3 regions of the Paenibacillus sp. NPDC056933 genome follow, and region 2 is predicted to be linked to each of the others. Evidence: predicted binding sites of a transcription regulator. Region 2 holds the regulator's gene; each other region holds the start of a gene.
The links. The regulator NrdR, encoded in region 2, represses ribonucleotide reductase genes. The targets are predictions, from matches to a motif close to AACACNATATATNGTGTT.

Region 1 (3,802 bases), 1.3 Mb from region 2:
AATCCATGCTTGGGAAGCAGATGCGTGTTTTTGAATATTAAAAAGAGCTTCGCGAATACAAGCGAGCAGTTCTACCTTCTCTTTGTCAGTAAATGTATCATCCGGGATGCTCCAATCCAGTTCGATTCGGACGGGGATATCTTTGGTAATTTTTCGAATTTGACCAAGCAGTGTGACCGATTCGTTCATAGTCAAGGCTTGATCAACGTTAGGATCATAACGCAAATCTGCAATGGCCTGACGCACATAACGATTGACTTCATGAACCGTTTTTTTGATCGAATATACATCGTCCAGCTGTTGACCCTGCTTGGCTTGCTCCTCCAGACGTCCGACTTTCACCGATAATAAAAAAAGAGATTGGGCGATTCCATCATGGAGTTCCTTGGCCATCTTTTCCCGAGATTCAAATGCAGCTTTGGCTTCACGCTCATACTCCAGCTCTTTTTGAATACGTTCCAACATGAAAAACAGCCGTGTTAACAACGTTATACTTACAACATATACAATGACAGGCGTAAGCCAGTTCCCCAAATCCATCGATATGTAGGGTAGTAGAAACTGGTGTCGTACATATTCCCAAAGTCCAACGGTCAAGGTGGGAATGAGCAGAATCATCCATTTGATTTGTTTGTAAGACATATTCGCCTCCTGCACTTTAAGATAAGAATCAGTGTGGCAAACGAAGAATATAACCGAAACCCCACAGGGTTTGAATCAGATCTTCCCGATTCGGCATATGCTTGGATAGTTTGTCACGCAGCCGTTTCACATGGGTATCTACAGTTCGATAATCCAGATCTTCATCATGCTCAACTTTCCAAACAATTTTCAGCAATTCCTGCCTGGAGAAAGCTATTTCCGAGTGTGTCGCAAGATGATAAAGCAAATCAAACTCTTTGGGTGTCATATGAATTTCCAAATCTTCTATTGTGACCCTTCGGGACGCTGGATTAATTAAAATGGAGGAAATCAGCACCTCGCTCGCTGAATGATCTTTTGGTGAAGGCTCGACCAATCCGTTATAACGAGCCATCATGGTTTTGATACGGAGCACAACTTCCCTCGGACTAAATGGTTTCATGACAAAGTCATCTGCCCCTGCTTTGAAAGCTTCAAGCCGGTTCCCTTCTTCTGACTTGGCTGTCAGAAACATGACGGGTATGCTTAAGTTTGTTCGAAGATAATGGCATATTTCAATCCCCTTGATATCAGGGAGAATCCAATCCAAGATAATCATGGCATACGAATCATGATGAAGCTTACTTAAGGCTTGCCAGCCCAGCGAAGCCTCCTCAACGATAAATTGCTCTTTCTCCAAATACATTCGAAGAAGTCTTCGGACCCGTTCATCATCGTCTACAATCAATATTCTATTTTGCGGCAGGGTCCCTTTCATGTCTTACCTCCAAATCTTCGTGATATGTAATCAGCATACCTTCAACATACACAAAAGGCATGACTCCATAGAGCCATGCCTTTAATAATCCAACTCTGAATTGTAGACAATGTATGAACGATTATGCTCAGGCTTATTTCTTGCCACCCACAATTCTCTCATGCACCAATTATCATGTCTTAGAATATGGATATCTACTAAGCCCCCACTTTTATAAACCTCGCAATATAGCCCTTTCATCGGGTTTTTCACAGAATTGTACCCAATGAGTATTTGACAAACCTATATATTGATATAAAATTAAGAAAAAGATCTATATATAGTATTTGTCGTCGATTACCTTTCATTTGTCAAGGAGGTTAATGATAGTGCTAATTGTGTATGATTCAATCACTGGGAATGTAAAGAGGTTTATTTCCAAGCTTCAACTGCCGGCAGTTCAGATTCAAAATCAAATGACGATTGATGAACCATACGTACTTGTGACATATACAACAGGTTTTGGGCAGATACCGGATAAGGTGTCTTCTTTTTTGCAAAAAAACTCTGAATACCTGATTGGCGTGGCCGCCAGCGGTAACCGTAACTGGGGTGAACGTTTTGCCAAAAGTGCAGATTTAATCTCTGATTTCTATAACGTCCCTGTTATCAGTAAATTTGAATTATCAGGTTCGAAAAGAGATGTAGAGCATTTTGAACAGGAGGTGAGCCGCATTGCGTCATATTGAATTAAATAACATGCTGCTAAAGCGCGACTCTGATGGCTTCTTCCAGTTACATAAGGATAAAGAGGCTGTAGAGGAGTTTATGAACGAAATCCAGGATAAAAGCATGGCGTTTGCCAGCATTGATGATCAAGTCAAATTTATGATCGATCATGATTATTACGAGGATTTCTACGCTTCTTATACAACCGACGAAGTTAGAACAGTATTTGAAATTACACGCGGCTATCAGTATAACTTCCCTTCTTACATGGCAGCGTCCAAGTTCTATACTGACTATGCGTTGAAAACATATGATCGAAAAACATATCTTGAGCAATATGCGGATCGAGTGGCAGCTGTAGCTCTTCATCTGGGTCAAGGACAGTTTGAAACGGCTTGTTTGCTGTCTCGTTCGATGATGGAGCAGCGTCTTCAACCCGCAACCCCTACATTTCTGAATGCAGGAAAAAGTCGGCGTGGTGAGCTGGTCTCTTGCTTCCTGCTTGAAATGGATGATTCACTGAACTCCATAAACTATGTACTGAACACTTGTATGCAGTTATCCAAAATTGGCGGTGGAGTTGCTGTCAATCTGTCAAAGCTGCGTGCTCGTGGTGAAGTCATCAAAGGTGTTGAAGGTGCTGCGAAAGGAATTACGCCTGTTCTCAAACTATTGGAAGATGGCTTCTCCTACGCCGATCAGATGGGACAACGCAAAGGTTCTGGAGCAGCTTACTATAATATTTTTGGTTGGGACGTCATGGAACTGCTCGATAGCAAAAAGATTAATGCGGACGAGAAAATCCGCTTAAAAACACTCTCTATTGGACTTATTATCCCCAATCGTTTTTACAAGCTGGCTCAGGATAATGAGTCTCTATATCTCTTTGCTCCATATAGTGTCTATAAGGCGTATGGAACCCATCTGGATGATATGGATCTCGACGTAATGTATGATACCTTGCTGGCTGACGATCGTGTGAAGAAAAAAAAATCGTTAGGTGCGCGGGACATGTTGACCAAAATAGCCATGATTCAACTCGAATCCGGCTATCCGTACATCATTAATAAAACAAATGCCAATCAAGCACATGCCTTGAAAAACGTAGGACAAGTCAAAATGTCGAACCTGTGCACAGAGATCTTCCAACTCCAGGAGACTTCTGAAATTACAGACTATGGTCAACCGGATATTATCCGCAGAGATATCAGCTGCAACCTGGCCTCTCTCAATATTGTTAATGTTATGGAGAGCGGCAAAATCAAGGAATCTGTTCATGAGGGAATGATCGCACTGACCTCCGTCAGCGACATGACGCATGTGGCCAATGCTCCAGGTGTGGCCAAAGCCAATGCCGAAATGCATTCCGTTGGCTTGGGTGCCATGAATCTGCACGGTTATTTAGCCAAAAACAGGATTGCTTATGAAAGCTTGGAAGCCAAGGATTTTGTACGGACCTTCTTTATGACCATGAATTATCATTCGTTGGAGAAAAGCATGGAGTTTGCAGAGAAAACGGGTCAACGGTTCCATGGGTTTGAGAAGTCTGATTATGCGACTGGCGTATATTTTGATCGTTATCTGACCAATGATTATCGTCCCAACACCTCAAGAGTACAGGAATTGTTCCAAGGAATTGAACTTCCATCTCCCGATGATTGGAGTCTGCTGAAGTCCAAAGTGATGGAGAAAGGC
Region 2 (3,802 bases):
TCGGACGTGCGATGATTATAATGATATCAACTTGTAAATTTAAACTGAATTTACTCACGCATCACCATCATCCATTTTAATGAGCTTGCGTGGTTCCTGTTCTTTTTCACCATACCAGACGAGCACATCTGCGAGCAGATCCAAGATACGAATAAAGCTCTCCTTGTTTGCTTCTGAGATTTGGTCTGCCTGTTTAAAAATGTCATCAAAACAAAGCTTGCGGACAAATTCAGTGTAATTTGCATATACCTCCCGACCTTTGTCTGAAGGTTTTACGTAGATATCTTTGCGGTTACCGCTTAAATGATATTTCTCAAGCAATCCTTTTTCCTTTAAGTTTTTAACGTTTTTGGAGAATGTACTGCGGCTTACGCCGAGGCGTGCAGCCATTTCGGACATTTTCTCTTCTTGATCCTCCGCTTCCAGAATATATTCGAGCGTCTGAATCTGTGAAGCAGAGAACGTCATATCTGTTCCGTAACTTCGCTGCAACTTATACGTGTTTGAGTATGCATTTCCGTACTTAATGATCTTCTCAATAAGATCCCGATGGTCGCCCATCCAATCTAATTTCATGCGTAATCCCTTTCACCTTCATATTCTCAGGCTTTCTCTCTCTATCTAATGTACTGAAATCAGATATGTTTTTCAATCCATACGATGGCTTCTTCGATGACTTCATCGCGACTTGGTTCGTTAAAGATCTCATGCATGAGATGTGCGTAGATTTTCAATGTTTTATCCGTCGAAGCGATATCCCCGTAAAAGTCACGAGAATCCTGTTCGCTCACCAGCCCGTCATTCGCTCCATGTAGTACAAGTACCGGATCGACGAATTGCTTCGCATGTTCTTTCAGCCACGCTACTCCGTAGCCCAAACTATTAAATAAATCTACGGATATCTGTTTTTCTACCAATGGGTCGCTTGCGTAAGCGGATACAACTTCAGGATCACTGCATACGCCGCTTCCAAGTTCATTTGGAAAATACGTACCCAACGGAAGATCAAGCGGTAGTTCGCCAGCCACTTTCGTATGATAACGGGTAAGTGCTCCTGATAAAACAATGCCTTTCACTTTGCCTGGATATTTGGTTCCGAACGATGAAGTAGCAAAGCCTCCCATACTATGTCCAATGACATAAAGAGGGATGTTACCACTCTCTTGCAGTGCCGCTTCGACAATGACATTCACATCTTCAATGATGTGATGAAAGTCACTGTAAAACGTACGCTGTCCTTCTGATCTGGCATGACCCCGATGGTCGAAGCGATATACATTAAACCCACGTTTGTTTAGCTTCTCCGTCAAATAATCGTAGCGCCCGGCATGCTCACACAAACCATGAACAATAACCACGGCTGCCTTCGCATCACGAACTGAATTTTTACTAAAATAAAGCTGAGTACCATCAAAGGATTCAATAGTTGTCTCGATTTTGTCCATATTTATTTTCCCCTTCCAAGGTGCTCAAGTACAAGCATGTTAGCTGAAAGATTACATCCTTTGGACTATGAGCATGTTTAGTTTGCTATGCTTTGTTATGACTCATGAACGAGATTATACTCACAGAAAATTATATTGTTTCTTACAGAAACAATATAACATCCGGTTATCGCTTTGTCTATAATTTAATTGAAGCGTTTACATTAAAATTTAATATCAAATTCTTACCTTGTTTTATGTCACTGTTCGTTCATTTATAATCTAATTATTACGGGGAATACACATGTGTTATATTAGAGCCACTCATCAGGAAATCACCAAAAAATCCTTCACTGTGACCATTCATGTGACCACGACCTTAAAATCAAATCATTTTCTCATAGCAAAAACCCGCCAAACACTCGGAAATCCTTGTGTTTAGCGGGTTCTTTAGTTTTTATGGAGCCTAGGGGGATCGAACCCCTGACCTCATCGCTGCCAGCGATGCGCTCTCCCAGCTGAGCTAAGGCCCCTTATTAAGTTGGCCTACTTTTTTGCAACACTCCGCAGGCGACTTCTATATCATATAAAATACAGCTTTTGCTGTCAACCACTTTTTCATGAACTTAAAGTGATTGGAGAAGAACAACCTTTTACCTGGAACAGATGACCGTAACCCAGACTGCTCTTCTCCATTTATGCACTCCATTAATCCTCGATGTCTTCTTTGGACAAAAGAGATTTTAATTCTTTCATGAACATATTAATGTCTTTGAATTGACGATACACCGAAGCAAAACGTACATACGCTACTTCGTCCACCGGAAACAGCTGTTCCATCAGCAATTCGCCAATTTGGCGGCTCTCGACTTCAGCATCGGCTGTATTCCGCAAAGCCTTTTCCGTTTCGGATACCATCATCTCCAGTGTCTCTACGGAGACTGGACGTTTTTCACATGCCCGGATCAGTCCACGGAGGATCTTGTCCCGACTGAATTCCTCCCGACTGCCATCTTTCTTGATCACGATCAGCGGTGTTTCTTCCACCATTTCAAAAGTTGTAAATCGACGGCTACATTGCTCACACTCCCGACGACGACGAATCGATTTCGATTCATTGGCTGGCCTTGAATCAAGCACTTTTGTGCCCAGATACGCGCAATAAGGACATTTCAATTCAGATCACTTCCCATGTTTTACTTTTACCACAAATTCCCTGTTATCAATAGTTATGAAAATCGTATTGCCGACACATAATACTTTTACCAACCGCGAGGAGGTGAACAGCAATGGCACAAAGCAACGGTAACTCCAACAACCTGGTGGTAACTAAAGCTTCCGCAGCTCTCGAACAACTGAAATATGAAGTTGCTCAAGAACTCGGAATCAGCATCCCACAAGACGGATACCAAGGTAACATGACTTCTTACGAGAACGGTTCGATCGGTGGATACATCACGAAGCGTCTGGTAACAATTGCAGAACAGCAATTGGCAGGTCAATACCAATAATATCTGCATCGTAATACTGTAATACAGAGGAGCATGGGGCGGCCGGTGAACAACCGGCCTGCTCTGTGCTTCTACATATTTCAGACAACGATTTTCAGACAAAGATAAGAACATTTAAAAATCCATCCAAACCTATATCACTAAAATGTCTACCTTAGAACGTATTATAGATCTTTACATATTGATTATAATAATAAATGACTCGTTGTACATAGTGCCGGGTCTCACCAAACGGAATATCCTTGACGTTCTCGAATGAGCCGTCCCATACACCATCCCTCAGCCATGAATTTACTTTGCCTGGACCTGCGTTGTATGCGGCAATCATTGCCGCTTCATTTCCATCGAATTGGTCTGATAGATTGCGTAAATACCAAGTACCTAACTGAATATTTCTTTCAGGTTCATGCTTTAATTCTTCCAGCGATGTGCCTGGAATTTTGCCTTGTTCCATAATCCAGTTCGCGGTGTCCGGCATGAGCTGCATCAGCCCAATGGCACCTCTCTTCGATTCCTTGCTTGTCTTGAAATTGGTCTCCACCTTGATGATGGAAGCGATGAGAAACGGATCGACCTCATAACTCTGCGACTGGGCGCGAATTTCTTCCTTGTAATGAATGGGGTAGAACCAGGCCATCCAATTTGTATTCAGGAACAGGACCAACACAAAAGACACAAACATCAACAATAAAACTCGTTTCTTACGCAGCAATCTCATAATAAGCCCTTACGATGCAAAAATGAAATGATCTGCGTCTCCGTCTCTGACCATAAGCCGCTGTTATCAATGACAATGTCAGCACGCTGCTTCTTATCTTCAATGTCCATCTGCGTGTCCATTCGGGCCTCAGCCTGTTCCGCCGTCAT
Region 3 (3,802 bases), on a different contig from region 2:
GAGCGGGAAGTCGAATATCTCAATTTGCTGCTGGATCGGACCATTGACGGAGTCATCATTATCACGCCCTTGCTGGCGGATGAAGAATTATTCCAGCTTGCGGATAAAGGATATCGTATTGGCATCGTCGGAAAATATGTTGAACATACTCAGATCCCTTGTATTTATACGGACAACGTGAAGTTTTCCCAGGAAGTTGTTCAGCATCTGGTAGAGGCCGGACATAGCAATATCGTTTTCTTAAATGGTTACCCCGAAGCGATCGACAGCTATGAGCGGCTGGAAGGCTATCTGAAAGCCTTGCGCAATCATCAGATTCCATTCCGCCCTGAACTGATAGAGAATGGGAATTTCAATGAAGAAGGTGGGTACGAAGCCATCAAAAGACTGTTTGACAAAGGGCTGACCTTCACCGCTGTATATGCGGCTAATGATGAAATGGCTCTTGGTGTATACAAGGCATGTGCGGAATATGGCATCCGTATTCCCGAGCAACTGGCTATTGTAGGTGTAGACAACAACCGGATCAGCAAATATATTCACCCCACGCTAAGTTCGGTTAACCAGCCCAAGTATACAATGGGGGCCATTCTGATGGAGAAGATGATTGACATGATGAATACCAATGAATTTCAGGACAAACGTGTATTCAAAGTCGACTCGGAGCTGCTTATTCGAGCTTCTTCTTCCTTCAAAACAACAAAATAAAACGCACCCTTAACAGGTGCGCCCGAGATAGTCATGTCTCCTCATTCTCTTAATGCAAAATAATGCTTAATGCATTCAATAAATCCGCCTGCTTCACCGGCTTGGTCAGGACCGCATCAAACACATCCGCTTCATGCGGATCGATGTGCATGCCATATGGAATCAAAACAATAACTGGCGAGTCTGTAATCAAACGTTTCAGATCATGCACGAAATCCACAGCACCACCCTCTAGCAGCCCCATATCCACAACGGCCACATCTGGCTTGAAACCATCTTGAATCCAGCCATACGCCTCGGTTGTCACCGAGGTCATATGCACATCCATCTCCCATCTGCGCATCAGGGAAGAGACCCCTTGGAGAATGTCGGGGTCCTTTGCAAGCAATACCCTTTTACCCTTCAATCGGTGCTGAATGTTGGCAAGCTGGGGTAATTCCCAATGTCTGCGAAGTGGCAGGCTGATCTCGAATTCGGTTTCCTTGTCTCCTATGCCATACACCTGAATACGGCCATTCATAAGGAGGGCAAGGTTCTGGCTGACTGCCAAGCCGAGATTGGTTCCCACGAGCTTTTGTGTACTTATATGTCCGTCCAGATTGTTAAATGATCTGAGCTTTTGGTCCGATGATACCATTCGTCCGGTGTACTTCACATTCAGTTGAAGCATGCCTGTTTCCTCTGCATCCCCACCATCCACGGTTGCCGTAACCAATACCGAACCTGTGCGTGTCGAGTCTATGGCATACTGAATGACGTGTGCCAGCAATTGTCCAATCTTGATTTCATCCCCTACAAAAACCTGAGAAACATTCAGTCCAAGGTTCAATCCCAGCTCAATGTTTTTGTTCGTCGCAAGCCCCGCATAGAGATAGACCGTATTCTCAATCGTCGCTACCAGATCAAATGGATCATCATGTACGACCGTTTCACCTGCATCATTAATGTTAAAATTCATCATATTGTTCAACAGGGAGAGCAGAATGTTTCCGCTGGTTTCGATCATGTTCACATACTCGGCCTGCTCGTCCGACATATCCGGTGTACGCATCAGATCCGTCAATCCCAGAATGCCGTTCAGCGGGTTACGAATCTCGTGGCTCATCAGCGACAGCATCTGCGACTTGGTCATTGCTTCAGACTCGGCGCGTTCCTTCTCTGCCTGCAACTGTTCTTGCAATTGCTCCGAATCATTCAGCTTTTGCTTCTGAACATGCAGCGTATCTTCCAGGTCCACGACGTAACCGAGAAATACAGCCATCGCTTCCAACGTTTTCATATCCGTTTCACTGATAACATAATCGGGATCATCCATCAGACAGATGGTACCGAACGTTTCCCCGGATCTCCGCATAATCGGGATACCCACGAAGAAACGATTACCCAGTCCGCTTGTTACATCCATTGACTTCGTCAGCGGATGTTCACATGTGTCCGTGATGGTCAGGCTATTGCCCTTATCTCTCAATACCAGGCTGCAATATGAAGCTGCAAAAGGAAGTTCGCTACCCTTGGCAATCCACTCTTCCTTGCGGTTAAAAGCCTCCATAATGACATTGGTCACTCCATCATTCGTCGCGACGAAAATGGTATTCACCTTCATGATGCCGCTTAATACGTCGACTATATGTGACGCGGCTTCCTGTATATTTTCATAGAAGCCCCTTGTAATGCCTACCGTTCCCATGGTTCACCCCTCTTGTCTTAGCTGCACTTCTATTCCGTCTTGCACAGAATGATCCATTCGAGTAACGAGGGTCCTAACGCTCTGAATCAGCTGTCACAACCTATTCATATATAATTAACACCGCAGAAATCAAAAAGAATCACGAATGGATACCACGTTTATTCCTCTCACAGGAAATGTGGTATGAACGGCATGGTTAAATACGGAAAGCTAGACCAGTTGCTTCCCTGCACGTTTTCGATCCATTTCCACGCTTTGTCTATGGCATTCGCATGATAAATAGAAATTATACGCTTACCCTTCCCCTTTGGAAACCTTTATCCTTCAAGACCACCGACCTTGCGTGTCATGAGCCTACAACATGTGATGATTATCACACCCAAAAAACTATATATGGTTTATAAATGGATAGTACCAATCAACATATAGTAATCAACGAGTCTTTTTAATATACAAACCCATTATTAGGAGGAACCTGATATGAACGTGCTTGAGACCACCTCTCCCCCGGCATCCGACCTGCTATCCGATCTGGGAAGACGAATTATCGGCGCTGAAGATGCCGATACCCTGAGAGAGAATGCCAATCTGAACGGAGACTCGTTTAGCGGCAAGATGAGCAGGCTAGGTTCGGAGACCGCCAAGTGGCATGCCCTGCGTCATGTGCTGCCAGAGGAACTCGCTCTAGCTGTGGAGAACGGAGATCTGTATGTACATGATCTGGACCAGTATGCCCTTGGTACGACCAATTGTATCTTTATCCCATTTGACCGTCTGCTGGCCTCCGGCTTTAATACGGGCAACGGTTCGGTTCGCACGCCACAAACCATCATGTCTGCGATGGCACTGGTCGCCATTATTTTTCAGTCTCAGCAGAACAGTCAGTACGGCGGCGTATCCGCCAATAAAATCGACTGGGATCTGGCCCCTTATGTGAAACGCTCGTTCCGCAAGCATTACCGCAAGGGACAGCGACTGTTTGGGGAGAATGCCTTAATTGAGGATGAGCAGCTGCATCTGGATAGCCTTGAAGCGAAGGAGAGGTGTCCACAGGCCTTTGCCTTTGCCAAGGAAGAAACGGAACTGGAGACGGAACAGGCTGCAGAATCCCTGATCCATAACCTGAATACCATGAGCAGCCGTGCAGGCGGACAGATTCCGTTCACTTCGCTGAACTACGGTCTGTGTACTTCGGCAGAAGGCCGGCTGGTGTCCCGGTCGCTGCTGGAAGCCACGATTCGGGGACTCGGCAACGGGGAAACTCCTGTGTTTCCACAACATATTTTTCAGTGCAAGCAAGGAATCAATCAGGGCGAGGGTGAGCCCAATTACGACTTGTTCCGGCTCGCTGTGACCTGTTCTTCACGTCGCATGTATCCGAATTTTGTCAATGTGGATGCATCCTTC

Region 1: a site for NrdR is predicted at 1,709-1,726, ahead of nrdI (class Ib ribonucleoside-diphosphate reductase assembly flavoprotein NrdI). Genes of this name have one in related genera too.
Region 3: a site for NrdR is predicted at 2,779-2,796, ahead of ACFTRD_RS22845 (anaerobic ribonucleoside triphosphate reductase). Genes of this name have one in related genera too.

The regions. Positions count from the first base shown of each region.
Region 1 is NZ_JBHUQN010000001.1:2,530,870-2,534,671, reverse strand. Features, by position in the region: gene ACFTRD_RS11305 (sensor histidine kinase) at 1-642, opposite strand, end outside; gene ACFTRD_RS11300 (response regulator transcription factor) at 671-1,399, opposite strand; gene nrdI (class Ib ribonucleoside-diphosphate reductase assembly flavoprotein NrdI) at 1,768-2,127, shown strand; gene nrdE (class 1b ribonucleoside-diphosphate reductase subunit alpha) at 2,114-3,802, shown strand, end outside.
Region 2 is NZ_JBHUQN010000001.1:1,252,085-1,255,886, reverse strand. Features, by position in the region: gene ACFTRD_RS05770 (MarR family winged helix-turn-helix transcriptional regulator) at 55-576, opposite strand; gene ACFTRD_RS05765 (alpha/beta hydrolase) at 636-1,445, opposite strand; tRNA gene ACFTRD_RS05760 (tRNA-Ala) at 1,885-1,957, opposite strand; gene nrdR (transcriptional regulator NrdR) at 2,133-2,600, opposite strand; gene ACFTRD_RS05750 (alpha/beta-type small acid-soluble spore protein) at 2,714-2,935, shown strand; gene ACFTRD_RS05745 (lytic transglycosylase domain-containing protein) at 3,090-3,653, opposite strand; gene coaE (dephospho-CoA kinase) at 3,650-3,802, opposite strand, start outside.
Region 3 is NZ_JBHUQN010000003.1:590,111-593,912, reverse strand. Features, by position in the region: gene ACFTRD_RS22855 (LacI family DNA-binding transcriptional regulator) at 1-708, shown strand, start outside; gene ACFTRD_RS22850 (histidine kinase dimerization/phospho-acceptor domain-containing protein) at 758-2,395, opposite strand; gene ACFTRD_RS22845 (anaerobic ribonucleoside triphosphate reductase) at 2,876-3,802, shown strand, end outside.